One region of the Alteromonas sp. G4i13 genome, then DNA from elsewhere that is predicted to be linked to it. Evidence: riboswitches for the same ligand, from Rfam matches in the RefSeq annotation. Region 1 holds a riboswitch; the other holds the start of a gene.

Evidence for each region. Region 1 has a riboswitch for thiamine pyrophosphate ahead of thiC (phosphomethylpyrimidine synthase ThiC). Riboswitches for the same ligand answer to the same signal wherever they lie in the genome.
Region 2: another riboswitch for thiamine pyrophosphate. It lies ahead of ACFI6J_RS16980 (TonB-dependent receptor); the one in region 1 lies ahead of thiC (phosphomethylpyrimidine synthase ThiC).

What each region holds. Positions count from the first base shown of each region.
Region 1 covers NZ_JBHNYX010000008.1:133,041-143,073, forward strand. The annotation lists gene ACFI6J_RS05885 (GGDEF domain-containing protein) at 1-613, opposite strand, end outside; gene hemC (hydroxymethylbilane synthase) at 810-1,748, shown strand; gene ACFI6J_RS05895 (uroporphyrinogen-III synthase) at 1,812-2,543, shown strand; gene ACFI6J_RS05900 (uroporphyrinogen-III C-methyltransferase) at 2,544-3,716, shown strand; gene ACFI6J_RS05905 (heme biosynthesis HemY N-terminal domain-containing protein) at 3,713-4,888, shown strand; TPP riboswitch at 5,000-5,111, shown strand; gene thiC (phosphomethylpyrimidine synthase ThiC) at 5,386-7,305, shown strand; gene thiE (thiamine phosphate synthase) at 7,302-8,903, shown strand; gene ACFI6J_RS05920 (HesA/MoeB/ThiF family protein) at 8,896-9,690, shown strand; gene thiS (sulfur carrier protein ThiS) at 9,687-9,896, shown strand; gene ACFI6J_RS05930 (thiazole synthase) at 9,898-10,033, shown strand, end outside.
Region 2 covers NZ_JBHNYX010000040.1:33,195-43,227, reverse strand. The annotation lists gene ACFI6J_RS16990 (tRNA(Met) cytidine acetyltransferase TmcA domain-containing protein) at 97-2,358, opposite strand; gene ACFI6J_RS16985 (acyl-CoA thioesterase) at 2,418-2,843, shown strand; TPP riboswitch at 2,974-3,077, shown strand; gene ACFI6J_RS16980 (TonB-dependent receptor) at 3,133-5,223, shown strand; gene ACFI6J_RS16975 (hypothetical protein) at 5,241-5,504, shown strand; gene pnuC (nicotinamide riboside transporter PnuC) at 5,504-6,148, shown strand; gene ACFI6J_RS16965 (phosphotransferase) at 6,114-6,956, shown strand; tRNA gene ACFI6J_RS16960 (tRNA-Trp) at 7,168-7,244, shown strand; gene ACFI6J_RS16955 (alanine acetyltransferase) at 7,563-8,291, shown strand; gene rimI (ribosomal protein S18-alanine N-acetyltransferase) at 8,300-8,800, shown strand; gene ACFI6J_RS16945 (hypothetical protein) at 8,929-9,225, shown strand; gene ACFI6J_RS16940 (DMT family transporter) at 9,454-10,033, shown strand, end outside.

The DNA of each region.
Region 1 (10,033 bases):
GGTTAGGAAGTTTTGTAAGCGGATCGGTATTAGCCTGACGCATGCGCTCTAAATTTTCACGCAGCATTTCTTTTCTGCTTTGATGCCAGAAATTTTCACCTATAAAGGCGACGCAAATAAAACAGAACGTAGCGATTAAGAAGCGGGAAACATGCTCTGCTGGGTACTCAGCCACTATTTTTTCTTGATTGTAGAGCATAAAAATAGCGATACCCATGGTTACTGCTACGTAAACCATGGCGGGCTTGAAACGCACAACAACTATCTGAATAAAAAGCAGGGGAAAAATAAAATAAAGCCCAGTGTTATTGAGCCCGCCGGTATAAACCAAGCCGTTTATGGTAAATGCTACCACTAAGCCTGCTAAATAATAGAAGACATCGACGCGAGGGAACATATGGGATAACGCCACATTGGCGTACACAAAAGCAGCTGACCCCGCCAGCGTTCCAACGAGCAATGGGTTGTTTGTGCCCATGTTGATCCACGCCATAAACGCCATAATGGTGCCACCAACATAAGATATGAAATATAGCGTTAAGCGCCTTCGTTTTGCTTCCGCTTCATCTTGCTGAGCACTTCTAAGTAATTGACGCAACGACGAACTGTCCATAAAAAGACTTATCTCCGCATTTAAAACTAATTGACCATTATTCCTTTCAGCATAGACTGAATGTCTAATAATAACCAAGGAGAAAACTGCGCCTAATTTCAAACATTAATACAGAAAATGCGTATACTACGGGGTATATCGTATGACGTTTTGTGATACATCGTTTTAGTTTCTTTTAATATAGTTTGGAATAGCCATGAGTCACCTCAACACTACCCGCACCGTTCGAATTGCTACTAGAAAAAGTGCTTTAGCGCTTTGGCAAGCAGAGTATGTGAAGGCAAAATTGTTGGAGCATTATCCGTCAATGACCGTTGAGCTTGTGCCTATGAGCACGCAGGGCGACAAAATTTTAGATACACCTCTGGCGAAAATTGGTGGTAAAGGACTTTTCATAAAAGAGCTTGAAATTGCCATGCTTGAAGGCCGTGCCGATATTGCCGTGCACTCTATGAAAGACGTACCGGTTGAATTTCCTGAAGGTTTTGGCCTTCACGCTATTTGTGAGCGAGAAAACCCGTTCGACGCTTTTGTTTCAAATAACCACGACAGTTTAGATGCCCTACCCCAGGGCGCAGTAGTAGGTACGTCTAGCCTTCGCAGACAGTGCCAAATTCGCAAGTATCGCCCTGACCTTATCATCAAGGACCTGCGCGGAAACGTGAATACTCGTCTAGCCAAGCTAGACGCAGATGAGTACGACGCCATTATCTTAGCTTCTGCTGGCCTTATTCGCCTTGAAATGGAATCTCGTATTCGCATGCCGTTACCCGCTGATATTTCACTACCCGCCGTTGGACAAGGTGCCGTAGGTATTGAGTGCCGTAACGACGATGAAGAGCTAATTAAGTTGCTACAGGCGCTGAACCATACGGACACCAATACACGCGTTACTGCGGAACGCGCCATGAACGAGAGATTGGAAGGCGGCTGCCAAGTACCTATTGGTAGCTTTGCCACGCTTGATGGCGATGTGCTGACACTAACCGGCATGGTTGGTAAGCCAGATGGTTCAGAACTGCTCTTTGCTTCTGCTACAGCGTCGCGAGAAAAAGCCGCAGATATTGGTGTTGAAGTAGCGGAATCCCTTCTTGAGCAAGGTGCCGGTGAAATCTTAAAGGCGCTTTATAACTAAGTTATAGTTTGTCGAATGCGTGCAGGTTTACGCAGTAAAATAAAAGGATGAAAATTCGATAGTATGTTGCTGTTTACACGCCCACTGCCAAAGTTAAAAGCAAGTGCTTCTGCCTTTGAAAAAGCCGGAATTGACGCGGTAGGCGTTGCCACGTCTAACATCATTGATATTTCGTCTGAAAGAAAAGCTGCTGCAGAATTTTTAGCGTCAAATGCAGTAAACGCAATTGTTGTTACCAGCGTATATGCTGTAGACACCGTTATTGAAGGCTTACGCGAAACGGCTAACGAATTACCATTGATCATAGCTGTGGGCGATGCCACTGCACGAAAATTACAAGCGGGACTTCAGGCGTTTTCATCGGCGCAGGTTGCTATTCCCGAAGCCCATACATCCGAAGGTATACTGGCAATGCACCAACTTAATGAGGCAAACTGTCAGCATGTCGTTATCATTAAGGGTGAAGGTGGGCGCGACGCCATAGCCACTGGATTAGACGAAAAAGGTATTTTAGTGAATAGCTTTTGCGTTTATAAGAGAGAGCAACTTACAAGCCCAATTTACACAAAACGGTGGAAAATGGGCGAAGTTAGCGGCATTATCGCTACAAGCGAAGCAATGGCACTGCAACTAATTGCGCAATTTGGCCAAGCACTTAAATCTATTAAATGGTTAACAGTGAGCGACCGAATTGCCAAAACCCTTACTAGCCAAGGCATTAAAGAGGTAGCGGTTTGTCAGCGAGCCACCGATCAGGCACTCATCGCCTGGGTAAAGGATAACTGGGAGTATTGAATGGCCAACAACAATGAAAGTAGCCCACAAAAAGAGGAACTCGTGAAAGTGGAAGCTAAAAAAGACGTTATCGAATCTTCTGCCACGCACAGTGAATCAACACCATCGGGTGCTGCTAAAAAGAAATCGTCGGGAAATGGTCTACTGTGGTTTGTTGTAATCATCCTTTTCCTTATTGTGCTTGGTATGGCTGGCGCAGGTTACTGGTATTACATGCAGCAACAGTCGGCAAGCAAGGACTCTGAATCTGCACTTCAAACGACGACCTCTCAGCTAAACACTATTGAGCGTGAGCGCGCTGGTCTTGTTGCCTCTATCGACAAAGTAGCTCGCACCAACCAGACGTTAGAAAGCACGGTAGCCGAGTTAAAAGCGCAAAACGAAAAGCTGACGCTGCAAGCTGAATCGACTCTTGAACAACTAAATAATATGGAAGGTCGCCGCCCGGCAGACTGGCTCATTGCTGAAGCTGATTACTTAGTTCGCATGGCAGGCAGAAAGCTTTGGTTAGAAAACGACGTACGCACAGCAATTTTGCTGCTAGTTAACGCAGATAAACGCTTAAAGTCATTGGCCGACCCATCGGTACTTCCGGTTCGCGCAAACCTTGCAGAAGATATTCAAACCTTACAACAGCTCAACCCTGTATCACAAAGTTCCATCGCTCTCGCGCTTACGGGTATGATTGCTCAAATTGACAAATTGCCACTTGATACCTTCGAAAAACCAGAAGACGCCAATGCAGAAGACACAACCTTATCGGAGTCTGCTGACGACTGGCAAGAGAACCTTGCAAAGGTGTGGCGTTCACTGGTGAACGATTTTCTTACTATAAAAACTATTGAGGGCCCGGTTGAACCGGTGCTTTCACTAGAAGCCCAGTTCCTAGCAAAAGAGCAGCTTCGTCTGCAGCTTATGCACGCGCAAACCGCCGCGCTTCAGGGCGATGCAGGGCTTTACAACCAGTCGCTTCAATACGCTCAAACGTTAATTATTGAAAAGTTCGACACCGAAAAAAGCCAGGTAACGGGTTTTGTAGATGCACTACAAAACCTCATTGCTACCGATGTATCGCGCCCAATACCTACAGAGCTAGCGTCACAAAAACCGCTAGAGCGTTTATTGGATAGCCGCGTTAAGCAGGTGTTCGGACAAGGAGCAAGTGCACTATGAAATGGTTAGCTATTGCCCTTGCGGTATTAGCCGCATTCGTTGTTGCACTAATTGTTGGCCCAATGTTGTTAGGCGATAAGGGCTACGTACTAATATCACTGGGTAACACCGCTGTTGAAATGACGGTGATTAGCTTTTGTATTTTAGTGATAGGTGCCGTCATTGCCTGGTACGTACTATCTCGACTGGTATTGTGGGCGTTAAGCCTGATCACAGGTTCACATAAATGGTTCGGCACCTTAGGTGAGCGCAAACGTAAGCGTGCGTTTTACGACGGCTTACACGCAATGGCTGCAGGTGATTTTGATACGGCTCAAAAGGCGCTAAGCAAAACCACCAACGGCGATTTCGAAGGCGTTAACTATTTGGCGTCAGCGCAAATTGCTTTTGCCAATAACGATTTAGCCAAAGCCCGTTATTTCCTTGTTCAGGCAACTGACTTTCCAAAAGCGAAAGTAGCCGCAACGGTCATGCACGCGCGTATTGATATGGCTGAAGAAAAATACGATGCGGCATTAGAGAAACTTAACGAGCTTGACGAGCAAGAGCGTGAAAACAAGCAAGTTGTGCAGTTAAAAGCGCAAATTCTTGCCAAGCTAGGTAAATGGCAAGTACTTCAAGAGAATTTGTCAGGCTGGCGTAAAGCATTGCCCAAAGCAGACTACACTACATGGAGCCAGCGCATCGCCAAGGGTAAGTTTGCCGAAATTGCCAGCAAACAAGGCGCTGTCGAGCTTAAATCGTATTGGGAAACCCTACCTCGTAAGCTTCGTCACGACGATGCTTACCGCGCGGCCTACATTCAACAGTTGCTTGACCAAGGTATGCATGCCGACGCACAGAATTTGCTAGTTGAATGGCAAAAACGTGGCCCGAATAGCGCCCTGTTTCCGCTGTTCACGCAGCTTAATATTCCTGATGCATCGCCATCACTACGACTGCTTGAAAGCTGGATAAAGCAAGACGAAGAAAACGTGTCGCTATACTCCACGCTAGGCCAAGTTGCATTCAATTCCGGCGATGATGTGTTGGCGGAAAAAGCCCTGCTTAAAGCCACTAAAATGAAGTCGCGCAAAGAAGACTTATTGCTGCTGTCTGCAATTAGCGAACGCAAGCACGACACAGCCACTGCACTTCAGCTTTACAAGGAAGGTCAGCAGCTAGCAAGCTAGATGAATATTCATTTAGCTTTCTGGTAGTACTTGTATTACCCGTAAAATTGAAGATATAGTAAAAAGGAATTCTCAATTCGGGTTGTTTCAACCACAACCCGAATTGACTTAAACAACTTGTCGGAGTGCTTCACTGTTAATCCAGTAAGCTGAGACCGCGAAAGTGGGATCCGTAGAACCTGATCAGGCTAATACCTGCGAAGGGAACAAGAAAATACAATGTGCACAATGTTAAATCGTGATTTAGCGTTGTGAAGCGAAGTTGTTTTGCTGTTGATGATACAAACACACCCATTACGGTGCTGCTCGTCACTCAAGGTAAACTGTTTAAGTTTATCGCCAAGTCATCATCAACGGTGTAAAGGGCTGCAATCACCAGAACCTTTACCAACAATCTCGCTAAAGTAACGGGATTATCCCCTTCTACACTTACACTTTGTATTCTCCTTCACTCCTGACAAGCATTTTTAGAACCTAAATTTACAAGGTAAAATGCTATGTCGAACAGACGCGAACAGCGCCAACAAGCACAACAAGCACAACAATTCATTAATGAACTTGCGGGCGAAGCTTACCCAAATTCAACACGCCACTACGAGTGTGGCAGCCGTGACGATATTCGTGTGGCCATGCGCCTTATTCACCAACACGACAGTTTAGTGGGTGGAACAGAAGACAACCCTATTTTAGAACCAAATCCGCCAATTCCTGTTTACGACACTTCAGGCCCCTACGGCGACCCACAAGAAAACATAGATGTGCACAAAGGCCTAGCTCCGCTTCGCCAAAAGTGGATTGAAGAGCGTAGCGATACCCTTGAATTAGAGGGCGTTTCGTCAAGCTTTGCAAAAGAGCGTGAAAACGACATATTTACCGAAGACTTCCGCTTTATTCGCAGCCGCAAACCACTAAAAGCAAAAGCAGGCAAAAACGTTACCCAGCTTCACTACGCAAGGCAGGGCATCATTACCCCTGAAATGGAATACATTGCCATTCGCGAGAATATGGGGCGCCAAGCCATTAAAGATGCCGAACTGACGCAGCAGCACAAAGGCGAACACTTTGGTGCGAATTTACCCGATACCATCACGCCTGAATTTGTACGCCAGGAAGTGGCCGCAGGCCGCGCCATTATTCCATGCAACATCAATCACCCCGAGTTAGAACCAATGATTATAGGGCGTAACTTTCTAGTAAAGATTAACGCAAACATTGGTAATTCAGCAGTAACCTCGTCTATTGAAGAAGAGGTAGAAAAGCTGGTGTGGTCAACGCGCTGGGGCGCCGATACCATCATGGATTTATCTACCGGCAGAAACATTCACGAAACCCGAGAGTGGCTGCTGCGAAACAGTCCAGTTCCTCTTGGCACCGTCCCCATTTATCAAGCGCTAGAAAAAGTAAACGGTGTAGCCGAAGATCTAACGTGGGACATGTTTAAAGACACCCTAATTGAGCAAGCCGAACAAGGCGTAGACTACTTCACCATTCACGCTGGCGTGCTGCTTGAGTACGTACACCTTACCGCAAAGCGGGTAACCGGCATTGTATCGCGCGGCGGTTCGATAATGGCAAAGTGGTGCTTAAGCCACCACCAACAAAGCTTTCTGTATGAGCACTTTCACGATATTTGCGAAATTTGCGCTAAGTACGATGTTGCGCTGTCGCTAGGTGATGGCCTGCGCCCTGGTAGCGTAGCTGACGCTAACGACGACGCGCAATTCTCTGAATTACGTACCCTTGGAGAGCTGACGAAAATTGCATGGGAGTACGATGTTCAGGTAATGATTGAAGGCCCGGGACATGTGCCAATGCATATGATTAAAGCGAACATGGAAGAGCAGCTTAAGCACTGCCACGAAGCACCGTTTTATACCCTTGGCCCCCTCACCACCGATATCGCTCCTGGCTATGATCACTTCACTTCAGGTATAGGTGCCGCCATGATTGGTTGGTATGGCTGCGCAATGCTGTGCTATGTAACACCTAAAGAGCATTTAGGCCTACCTAACAAAGAAGACGTTAAACAGGGGCTGATCACCTACAAAATTGCAGCCCACGCTGCCGACTTGGCAAAAGGCCACCCAGGTGCACAAATTCGCGACAACGCCATGTCGAAAGCTCGCTTTGAATTCAGATGGGAAGACCAGTTCAATTTAGCTCTCGACCCTCATACCGCGCGCGCTTATCACGATGAAACCTTGCCGCAGGCGTCTGGCAAAGTTGCGCATTTCTGCTCTATGTGCGGCCCTAAATTTTGCAGTATGAAAATTTCTCAGGAAGTGCGCGATGTGGCTAAACAAGCAGAGCAGCAAAAGTTTGAGAAAGAAAAAGGTATGAAAGAGATGGCCCAGGCATTCAACCAGTCTGGCGCAGAGCTTTATCACACTGCAGATAGCAAGGTAGAGCTACCATGATGGCGAAAGCGTCCATAAGCCCTGCATCCAACAACCTCACCACTGCACTTCCTGTGGTGTGGTGTGTGGGAGGTGTTGACTGTAGCGGTGGTGCGGGCGTTACCCGCGACGCCATTACATTGGCCGATCTGAACATCCATGCTTGTGTGCTCACTACACAGCTTACCGTGCAGTCCAACTCAATCATGCTTAGTAAGGAAAGCATGTGCGCGTCGGCATTGAATCAACAGTGGCAGGTGCTGTTTGAAGATACCCCACCACGCGCTATTAAAATTGGCGCTATTGCTAATGATGAGCAAGCGCTGTTGTTGTGTGCACGTATTCAAAAAACATCTAACCCTCGCCCCTTCGTTGTATGGGACCCTGTGCTGTCTACCTCGTCAGGTGGCGTGCTGAGTGAGTTAAGCGAAAGCGTAGTTGACGAACTGTTGAATACGGTAGATATCGTTACGCCAAATATCGATGAGCTTGCGTGGCTCACCCATTTGCCTGTTGTCGATGAAGCGAGCTTGCTAACTGCAATCAATCGGCTAAGGGGTAAAGGCGCAAAGAGCGTTTACGTTAAGGGCGGTCACGCCCACTGGCAAAAAAACGTGAGCGATATTTTTGTTTGCGCCTCTCACACTCTTCGTTTTAGCCAGCCGAAATACGCTAACGGCAACCTTCGCGGCACAGGCTGCATGTTAGCCAGCGCATTAGCGGCATTCATTGTGCACGACTACTGCATTGAAGACGCACTTACTCTTGCTAATGCTTACGTCAGCGAAGTTCGCAACCATACACTACCAAAGCAATGCGCAGCGGCTAACGCAAACGCCATAAGTAACGAATTAACCGCCTACTTTGCACGAACCAACGGCTTTCCCGCAAAACCAGAGAGCTTTCCGCTGGTGACCTTTCAGCAACGTGGCGCCACTGCTAATGAAAAAGAGCGGGATAAGGATACCCTTCTTGAAGCCTCGTCTTGTAAAGAAGCTCATTTTCCTGCACTTACTCATACTCATTTAGGCATCTACCCTGTAGTGGATAGTGTGCAATGGATAGCCCGCCTCTGGCCAACGGGCGTAAAAATCATGCAGCTGCGGGTTAAGCAAGGCTCCCAAGAAGACATTCGTCAGCAAATAAAAGAGGCAATAGAATTGGTGAAACACACCGACTGCCAATTATTCATTAATGACTATTGGGAGCTGGCCATAGAACTCGGGGCTTACGGTGTGCACTTGGGGCAAGAGGATATCGACACCGCAGACCTAAACGCCATCCGCAGTGCGGGTTTACGGCTTGGAATATCGACGCACGGCTTCGCTGAAATTCAACGTGTTCGCGCTTTAAACCCGACTTACATTGCCCTTGGTCATATCTTCCCCACCAATACCAAAGACATGCCTTCGAAGCCCCAAGGTGTAGCACGTTTAGAAAAGTATGTGCAGCTTTGCGATGGCATTCCCACCGTTGCTATTGGTGGTATTAACTTATCGCGCATAGGCGATGTAGCTAAAACCGGCGTTAACGGCATTGCTGTGGTAAGTGCAATCACTCAGGCAGCACACCCGCTAAAAGCCTACCAAGCATTGGTTCAGGAGGCTGGGTTTGCTTAGTCATTCAGCTACTCATTCACTTAGTCACTCAGTGGGCCAGCAGTTAGCGCATCAGGATATACGTCGCTACAGCAGACAACTTTTACTCGATTGCATCGATCACGACGGACAGCTTAATTTGGCGAGTGCACACGCTGTTATCGTTGGCTTAGGTGGATTGGGCAGCTTAACCGCGCGCTATTTAGCAGGCGCAGGCGTGGGCAACATTACACTTATAGATGGTGACACCGTCGACATTAGTAATTTGCAGCGCCAGATAAGCTACAACGAAATGCACCTAGGCGAGCTTAAAGCCAAGTCGCTTTACAATGAGTTGCGTAAAGTGAACTCGCATTTAAACATACAGTTTAAAAGCTTATTTGCTGATAGTAACAACTTACCAACCTTGATTGCATCAGCCACCTGCGTACTGGATTGTACCGACAACCTGACGGTACGAAGACAGATAAACCTGGCGTCATTTCGCGCCTCTATTCCGCTTTTTATTGCCGCAGCCAGTGGGCTTACCTGGCAAGCGCTGAACTTGCCTCAAAACTCAGCCACCTGCGGTTGCTACGAGTGTTTAGTGAATAATGTTGCCGTACGCGAAGATTGCGTTAGCAAAGGTGTACTGGGCCCCGTAGTAGGCATGGCAGCATGCCACCAAGCTACCCAAGCCTTGTTATTTCTGGCAAGAGGCTTCGATGCCGATATTAAATGGGGCCACTACGTAAACGCCCATGCAGGCCAAGGCACGCTGCAAAGTTTCAAGCTTTCCCCCTCTTCTTCTTGTGAGGTATGCCAATGACCCAAATTAACATTAACGTGAACAATCAACCAATGAGCGTGATTTCTCCTATATCACTTAGTGAATTAATTGCCCTTAAACAATTGAAAGACGAAGGCACTGCCGTTGCCAAGAATGCCGCCATTATCAGCAAGCAAGAATGGCCGACGACGTATTTAAGTAACAACGATACCGTGGATATATTTACCCTAGTGGCAGGAGGCTAAAATGCTAACACTCGCAAATCACACCTTCCCTTCCCGCCTGTTAACTGGCACTGGCAAATTTAGTAACCCAGACACCATGAAAAGCGCGGTACAGGCAGCCAAGAGCAGCATGGTGACCTTGGCAATGAAGCGTGTCG
Region 2 (10,033 bases), on a different contig from region 1:
CTAGAATTAAAATGTTCGTAATCGCGACTTGTTAACGCAGGTATAGTGGCTCTACGCCAAGCTGATTATTTGTATTTTCAGGCTACAGACTTTCTATTATTTGAAAGCAGGCAGAAGTGCTTCTCTTATAACAATAGTGACTTCTTTTAACCCACTTGCTTTTAGGTTTTCTTTGTTAAATGTAGAAACAAGTTGCTTCGCATTCATATCTGAATGTGTAAGTACTTTTCTGAGAAAGCGCTTCGTGTTAATGATTTCAACAAGACGCCATAGCGTATACAGTATTGTGTTATTTGGCTTGTTCAGTTGAGTATTTGCGCTTGGTGTAGGCTGAGTCTCTGCATAACGCGCAATTTTATGTAATATCGGCCAAACATCATCTAAAGTGCGTGTGCCTTGGGTAAAATGTACTAACTTTTCTACATAGATTGTCAGTATGCTAATGGGCACGTTGTCTAACTGGTTATCGAATTTAAAGCTCTCTTTTAGCGCTACCAATTCAGAAAGCAGTTTTTTTGCTCTGTTGGAATGAGGATATAACGCTAGTGCACTGGTTTCGCCACTGGCTTTATTAGGCTTTCGCCCATAGTCTACAATCTCAAATCCATTTCTTGTCCAAAAACTGTCTAACTTAAGTGTCGTTCCATAAGAAGTACAGATAGCGTCAATACTTTGCTTCTTGGCTTCATCACTAACTCTTTGTAGCAAGTAACTGCCCATACCCTTACTCTGCGCAAGCGTATCGACGGCAATACGGTTAATACGCCAATATCTAAACGTTGCTGTTTTTGCATCAGCAGACAACAGAGCAAGTCGCTGTGCACCTAAATGCCCTTTAGGACGACGCTTTCCAGACGCAATCCCCAATGCGGTATCGTTCAGGTAGTCGCTACCTTCAGCGTTTATGATTGCAGCACCTATCACGTTGTCGTTGAATTTAAGTATGGCAACAAGTACATCAGGGCTATCCATCAAGCGCATAAAATCATCGGGCGTAGTTTGATAATGGGCTAATGAAAGTAGCGACATTATTTGCTGAAGCGCCTCTTCGGAAATGCTTTTAAACGAACTTATGGAAAAATCGTAATCTATCGGTGGGTTAATACTGTTTTTGAAATTAATCTCGCCAATATTGCGCGCCGCATCTCTGTCCTCAAATAAACAAGTCGTATTGAAAAAGGCTTCAATGGGATCATGTTCGAACCATCGTAACGGCGTTGATAGTCTTAAATGGATAGCTGATGGCGGTAAACTAGGGATGAGTTTGTGAATAAAACCACTGCCTGAACCTTCATAACCCAAAAGCGTAGTACTAAGCACCCACTGCTTGTGGTTGGCTATGATCCGGTATACATCCGGGAGGGGGATTGAAGCCGCTTCATCAACAATTACAACGTCGTACTTTTCATCTTCTGTGGTATATAACAAGGCACTGTCAGGGGGCACCCATTTTACACTGCCAAACGTCGCTGCCTCATTCTTATCACCAAGGATTAGTTGGGTTTGAATGTTAGCGGTGGATGGTTGTTGTGTTCTGACACCTGCTATTTCGTACTGGTGAATACGTGAAAGCACGTTCTTCACATTATCAAAGCGTTCACTGGTTAATAGTACATTTTTACCCTGTCTGATTAGGCTTTCAATGAATATACCTAATAATGATGACTTGCCTCTGCCTCTTGGGGCGGTAATCAGCGCGTTTAGTTTATTAAGTGAGTGTGCTTGATATAAACGACTGTATGCCTGCTCTTGCTCTTCTGATTTAAATAGTGAGCCTCTATAGACGTTTGACGTTACGCCTTGGCTAATGCGGTACATAGCCGTATCTGGAAGTGTGGTTTTTTCTTCAGTGTGAAGTGCCACGTAGTCGTTGTTACGCAGGTGCTTTATAAAGCGTTCGAGGTATCGACTTTGTGTAAGCGTAAACCCCTCCGACAGGAACGAGACCGAAATATTGTTGACCCATTCACTCAATGCAGGGCAAATAAGTATTAAACAACCACTGCGTTTAACGATCCCCGCCACTGCCATCACGTCGCCAGGTTTGAATGAATCGCGACAGTCTAATGTGGCAATGTCACATTCGCTCCCCAGTACTTGTTTGCGGTTCTTTCCCTTAAGTGTATCGCCAGCAAAATTCACAACGCTTATAGATGAAACTTCATCTACAAAGGCTTGAACGCTACGTATGGCAGCTTCACAAAAATCATCATTGCCAGATATTACAAGCATTCTCCGGTGAAGCGGGCAAGTCACGTTTGATAAGTGTGAAGCGTGAGAGCTTTTTTTGCAGCCATTTTCGCCGCTATTTTCAAAGTAGGGGGCTAATAGCCATTCGCGTAATTGAGTTAGCGCCATGAATCAGTTTTTTCGGTATAATCTAACGCTATAGTAGCGATTTATTATGAGGAATTCGAATGCGCTTTCTTTCTCGGCGTCTAGTTATGCCAAACGACCTTAATTACGCCAATTCTTTGTTCGGTGGCCGCGCGTTAGAATGGATAGACGAAGAAGCTGCAATTTGGGCTATTTGTCAGCTAGAAACTAATTGCTTGGTAACTAAGCATATTGGTGAAATTAGTTTCGAATCACCGGCTATGCAGGGTGATATCGTAGAGTTTGGTCTAGAAACTAAAGCTGTAGGCCGTACGTCTATTACCGTAAGCTGCTTGGTACGCAACAAAGCAACCAAGAAAACCATCTGTTTTGCAGACGATATCGTTTTCGTAAAGGTTGACCCTGATACGCGTCAACCAACCGCACACGGCAAAACGTTGGAAGGTTTAAAAGCACAAACTGACGATGAAGTACGTCGCCTAAATATGAATATTGACGCTGAATAGCCCTAAGCTTTCAACGCCTTATATCATATATAAAACCTTACGTTAGCTTAACGTCTTATCTGCTTGACGGCGTGTATCGAACTGGTAGACTCCGTCGCAGAAGTTGAGTTTGCTAGTTTTAGCCGCGCAACACTATACCAAGGGGTGTCCGTTTTCGGTCTGAGATCCACATTCGTGGGAACCCTTAAACCTGATCCGGATAATACCGGCGTAGGGATGGTTCACAATATAGCCTTATCACCTGCCGTTAGACCCGGATCTTTTTTCTTAAATAAGAATAAGAGATCCCATGTATAAAACACTTTTCACACTTTCACTGCTTGCTAGTTCCGTTGCGGCCTATGCGCAACAAACCAATGTAAGTAACACTTCAGATAGCACGCCATCAGATATTGAGCGCGTCATCGTATCTGGTGATTTTCGTCAAACTACACTCGACCAGTTAAGTGCTAGCGCGACCATTTTAGATCAAGAGCGTCTTCGCAGTAGACAGCCGAGCCATATCGACAGTGTGCTAAACAGTATTCCAAACGTAAACTTTGCAGCTGGTGCGTCTCGCGGCCGCTTCGTGCAAATTCGCGGTATTGGAGAGCGTAGTCAGTTCGCCGAGCCTATCAATCCTTCTGTAAGCTTTATCGTCGATGAATTTGATTTTTCAGGCCTTGCTGCGGCAGGTCTTATTTTTGATACTAAACAACTAGAGGTATATCGCGGACCTCAGGCTACCTTATACGGCACAGGTGCATTGGCCGGAGCGGTTAAACTCTCCAGTAATGACGTGGGTAGCGACGCCCCAGACTACGTTGAAGCCCGCATTGGGAACAAAGAGAGTTACCGTATTGAAGGCGCCACTGGTGATGATATCAACACGGATTGGGGCTATCGTGTTGCGCTGGTTCATAATCGCAGTGATGGCTTTGTAGAAAATACGTTCTTGAATAGAAGCGATACCGCGAATATCGATGAAACCGCACTGCGCTTTGCCGTTGAAGGCAGCGTAGATGAGCGAACCACACTTGCACTTACTTATCGCTGGTACGATATCGATAACGGTTACGATGCATTCTCGCTAGACAATGACAACAAAACGCTGTCTGATGAACCAGGATTTGACGAACACCAAACCCACGCTGTTAGCGCGCGCTCTACAACCAATACAGCAGCGGGCGACTTTATTCTAATTGCCACCCATGCTTCTCACAATATTGCTTATGGCTACGATGAAGACTGGACATTCACAGGGTTTCACCCGTGGGGTTACACGTCTTTTGACGCCTATTATCGCGATGTAGAAACACAGACCGGCGAGATGCGTTTCGTGTCGTCTGACAGTGCCGCACTTTTTGATGGTATGACTGACTGGACAATAGGCGTGTTTTATAAAAGCACGGAAGAAAAGCTGCTACGTCAATACACTTATTTGGATAGTGACTTTGCCAGTGAATACACGCCTACGACGACCGCTATCTATGCTCAGACTGAAAGTCGTTTGAACGAAAATTTAGTACTGGTAGCAGGGTTAAGAGTAGAAAACTACGATTTTGATTACGCTGATAACAACCAACTTACTCGCGCGTTCGACACCACCATGGTAGGCGGGAAAGTCGCGCTTCAGTATACGCAGGGCAATCACTTCTATTACGGCAGTATTTCACGCGGATATAAAGGTGCAGGCTTTAACCCCGACAGCCGCGTGAATGACAATCAGCGATTCTTCGACGAAGAATATAACTGGAACTACGAAATAGGTGTAAAGGGCCCATTACTTACGCCTGACCTAATTGCTCGTGCTGCAATTTTCTATATGGATAGAAAAGATACTCAGGTGAGCGATTTTGACGTTATCACTCGTGATGACGGTACGGCAGGGTTCGTAGACATTATTGATAATGCTGATTTAGGAACAAACAAAGGAGCCGAGCTGGAGCTTAGCTGGATTGCTAGTGATGCATGGCAGCTAGATGCAAGTGTTGGATATCTAAGCGCTACCTTTGAAGGGTATACGCTTGCAGACGGTACTGAAGTGTCTGAGCAAAGGCAGGCTCAATCACCTAAGTGGACCGCAAACCTGTATAGTGAGTACGCACTTACAGATAACATGCTCTGGCGTGTAGATGTAGATTACAAAAGCGAATACCGTTTTTCTGACGGCCATGATGTAACCTCGCCAAGTACTACGCTGGTTAATTCGGAGATTGTGGTGTTACACGGTGATTGGCAGACATCACTGTGGGTACAAAATGCCTTTGATCGTGAGTACTACACCCGTGGATTCGGTGGTTTCAGCAACGACCCTCGCGATGAGTATGCCTTCGATGAGCCATATTACCAAATAGGTAACGGTCGTCAGTTTGGCGTTACTGTTAAGTACGCGTTTTAAAATAAAAGGAAACAGACATGCAAGTTATGGTTGAACTGTCGTTGTACCCATTGGTTAACGAATACATTCCACCTATTCAAGATTTCATTGATAGGTTAAATAGCTATAGTGATATTGCAGTTTCAACAAGCTCAACCAGCACGCAGGTTACAGGTGACTATGGCGTGGTTATGAAAGTACTTGGCGAAGAAATGCAAAGGACCCATGAAGAAGTGGGGCAGGCTATTTTCGTTGCTAAGTTTTTAAACTTTGATGCCATGCAATCTAGAAAATCATCTTAATGGCTAACTTTTTTTCTGAGTTTACCTCACAAATTGCCGCTACTTCGCTTTTAGAGTGGGTAGCGGTTGTCCTCGCTATTGCCTATGTGCTGTTAGCCGCAAAACAGAACAGCTGGTGTTGGCTGTGCGCTTTTGTGAGTACCGCAATTTACACCTGGCTATTTTGGCAGGTGACTTTGCCATTTCAGTCTGCGCTTAACTTCTTTTATATGATAATGGCGGGATACGGTTATTATCAGTGGTCGAAAGGGGCGGAAGATGGCGATGTTAAGCCAGTGCTTCATTGGCCGTTCTGGGCTCATTTGCTCATTGTGCCGAGTATGTTATTGCTCGCTTGGGTTCTGTCTGAGGTGGCAGGCTCACAGTTCAATAGTGAGTACCTACTATTAGATGCGAGCATTAATTTATTGAGTGTAGTCACAACATTTATGGTGGCGCATAAAATCCTGCAAAACTGGGTTTATTGGTTTTTCATCAATTTAGCGTCCGCATACTTATACCTGCAAGTGGGTTATGCATTATCTGCTTGCCTGTTCTTAGGCTACGTTGGTTTTGCGGTATTTGGGTATTACCAGTGGCTAGTACAATATAAAAAACAAGGTGAACAGGTTGGATATCATCGCCACGCTGCAAAAGGCGCTTAATCTTAGTGACAGTGCGAAAATTTTGTCACACCCTGCTGGAGCGGTAAATCACGTTTACCGCGTTCAAGAGCTCGCAGATAGTCAGTTACCCTTGATTGCAAATAACCTTCAAAGTAGTGGGCAACCAAAATCGGATCATAACCCTGTCGACTTAGCGGTGAAATGGATGGGCGATGATGACTTTAGTGGGGTTAATCGTGCGCACCAATTTGCTTTGCAGCAACAGCTTTATAGGTTGGGAGTAGCGCCGCAACCTATATGGTTAAGCGATGATGAAACCATCTGGGTTGAGCAGTGGCTAGAGCACAGTGAAAGTGCGACGCTTTCAATGCTTGAGCTGGCCAACACCCTCGCTCGTATTCATTCTTTGCCCATTACCGCTAGGCCATTAGATTTAGCATCAAGATGGCAGCATTATATTAATGTTGCACAGCTCGATATGAGCGGTGAGCTTTATCTAAAAGCCCAATCATTGCGGAAACAAGTAATAAAAAGTGAACAAGACGATGACGACTATGTGTTATGTCATAATGACTTGCTAACTAATCACTTATTACTGAGCGCAGATAACTCACTCAAGATTATTGATTGGGAATATGCCGCCATGGGAAACCGCTACTTCGATTTAGCAAGTTGCTGCCTTATCAATAAACTTGAAATCAATGAAAGTAGAGAGCTCGTTAAGCATTACGCCAAGCTAATGAATATCGATGAGCACGACGCGATAGCGAAATTTGATCTGCACACCGAGATTGTCGCTATCACTAATGACCTGTGGTTTGCTGCGCTTAACGCCAATAAGGTCTAATTGGCATAAACTGCTCCGCATTTAAAAGTGACGCTGCATAGAAGTCGGTTTAAAAGCGAGCAATAAGACAAAACACAGGTGATGGATAAAGCCTATTTGGTGTTATTCGATTGAAAAAACAGCGCATTGCGTGTTAATTAAGCATGCAGTGCATGGTAGTGATAAAAAGGCTTTACCTTTTTAATGTCATCCGTATAATGCACAGCGCGCTAGGGGTGTAGTTCGAATTGGTAGAACAGCGGTCTCCAAAACCGATGGTTGGGGGTTCGAGTCCCTCCACCCCTGCCACTTTCTCTTCTTATGAACGTTTACGTTCAAATCCTAAATCGTTTCTTTGTTAAATTCTTCTTCAATTATTCTTAAATTTTATTGGTTTCTGTTGCTAGTGCTTAATTTGCTGCAGCTGCTTTATTTCCTCTTATACCAAGGGTCAGGCATTATAAATTCGCGAATAACCCTTATGAATTAACGCTTATGAATTAGCGCTTGAGCATTAAACAGCAGGTGCAACCCGAGCAAAAGAACGCGATAGTTATTCAACCAAGCCTGCAACTTTAGTAAACTAAACAAATACAATGAACTATTCACGTTAGGTGTTTTTACGCAATGTCTCTTACTTCATATCAGCAGGCGGTTTTACAGGAAATGGGGATCCCTGTTTGGATCACCAAAGACGCCTACACTGAGCTAAAGCAGGAAGACCAAGCGAAACAAAACAACGCCAATGCAGCACAACGCAACGTCGGCAGTACAACTAGTTCATCGACACAGTTACCCTACAGCCAAAACGCTCAAACCAATAAGCCGCCTTCAACGCCAATATCTCAAGAAGAAAAGCAATCACGGCTTGCTCAGTTGCGGGCAAATGTTGGCAGTAGCGCGAAAGATAAGGCTAAGCCTAAAGACGGCGGGGCAGCAAAACTTTCCACACCTGGCGCATCGCACAATGACGGGAAAGTAGGGCAAACCGAAACAGGTGCTTCACAGTCACACAACACTTCGCCGTCTTACGACAATGCGGTTGCCTCGCAAGAGTCTTTAACAAAGTCTATTGGCGCAAAAGGGCCGGTATCGCCTGAAGGTATCCCGTTAAGTGCCGAACAGAAAGCAAAATCACAGCAATGGCTGAAGGACTTACAGCTAGCCTGTGTTCAGTTGGGTATACCGTCACAGTGGGCTAGCACCATAATGATTGGCCGTACGCTATCGGTAACCGAAACGGCCATTATATTGCCAGCCACACCGCTTAAACTCACAGCTGTGCAAAAACGGGAGCTGTGGGCGCAGCTTATCAGCGCAGCACGCGAATTAAACCATTCAGCTAACGGCCAGTAGTCGCGTCGATGAAGTTAACAATCGTACCGCCACAAGGCTTTAACGAGCACATTGAACTTGCGCATGCTATCCATCAAGAGGCACAAGTGTCGCCTTGGAAACTAAGTACCTTCGCAGACTGTTTCACGAAACCCTATTACGGGGTGTTTGCCTTTGAAAATGACAAGATTGTTGGCTATGCCATCATGCTTGAGGTCGTTGATGAAGCTACGCTGATGGATATTGCGGTAGACAGTGGCGCAAGAGGCAAGGGTGTAGGTCGCGCTTTAGTTGATTTTGTCATTGAGACATCGGTAAAAAATGCAATGCGTGAAATGTGGCTAGAAGTGCGTGAAAGTAACCATACTGCTATTGCGCTTTATGAGAGCTCGGGGTTTCAGCATATAGAAACCCGCAAAAATTATTACACCGTAAAAAATAATGATGACGGGCATGACAAGAGTAATGGAAACAGCGCACAAAAAGAAAACGCTAAAATCATGAAGTGGACAAATCCCACCTTAGCCTAGTGTTTGTAATCCTAGGCATATACGTTTCGCGTATATCAAAGCATTATCTGAACTCAGCATACGCTTCCAGACCATAGCCGTGCGTGTTTAAATTAGAACACGTTCTCTTCACCTAAGGTAGAAATAGCATGGCTAAAGTGCTCAACAAGGCTTTAATCTCATCAAAACGATTTGCTATAAATGTGGTTACCTACAAAGAGGGTCATAGCGTGTTAGAACATAATGACCCTATGGGCAGCGGGCGTTACTTTAAATTTAATGTAGTACTAAAAAAGCCGAAGCGCGGCGGTCAATTTTGGGCAGAGAAAGTCATCTTTAATCTCTTTAACCGCATTTACTTTTTTCGGCCAGATAAGTACATGCACAGCGTAAGCAAAATAGAAAAAGGGGAGCGGAAGCTGCTGTCTGTTGCATTGTACCTGTAGGTCATAGTGTTTATCAGTGATTAACCACCCGTATAGCAAAGTTTCCACAAGGTTTTAAAAAGTTGACCATTTGGTCGATAAATTGGCGTCTTTGCACGGTCAGGAAGGTTTTAATCCCTTGCTAATTCACTTATATTTGCGCCCTCAAAATTCTCCGCCTACATTCAGCTTACCAGGCGGTAGAAACTTCTCTTAACGCAGTTCGTGTAATTGGATTTTTTAAAACGCATGTCTTCATCATCGGTGGCGGAAAAAGAGCAATCAAAAGGCATTAAAATGCTTTTGGTTGCGGTGTTGTGTTTAGGACTTAACTGGCCAGGCATGAAATTAGGGCTTGAGATTGTAGGGCCTGTATGGATGGTGTGCTTGCGCTTCTTGTTAAGCCTTCCGGTACTCGCGCTGTTTGTACTTATCACCAAAAAACGTTTACCGGTGCTCAATCGTAAAGATCGCTCGGTGGTGTTTGTCGTTGCCTTTTTCCAGTTTATCCTATCAATGGGGCTTATTACTGTCTCACTGCAGTTTATTCCTGCCGGCACGGCCAGTATTCTTATTTACACTACACCGCTTTGGATGCTGCTTATCGACACTCTATGGTATCGGCAACGTCCGCCTTCTAAGCGATTAATTCTAACCGGTATATCTACCATTGGCTGTGCAATGATTTTATTTGCTTCGGGACAACCGGGCGCATGGCTACCGCTCTTTGGTATGTTGCTGGCATCTGCATTGTGGGCGGTCGCTATTCGAAGAGTGTCTTTTCATAAGTGGAAGGGAAGCGTCATTGAAGCTGTCTTCTGGCAGTTTA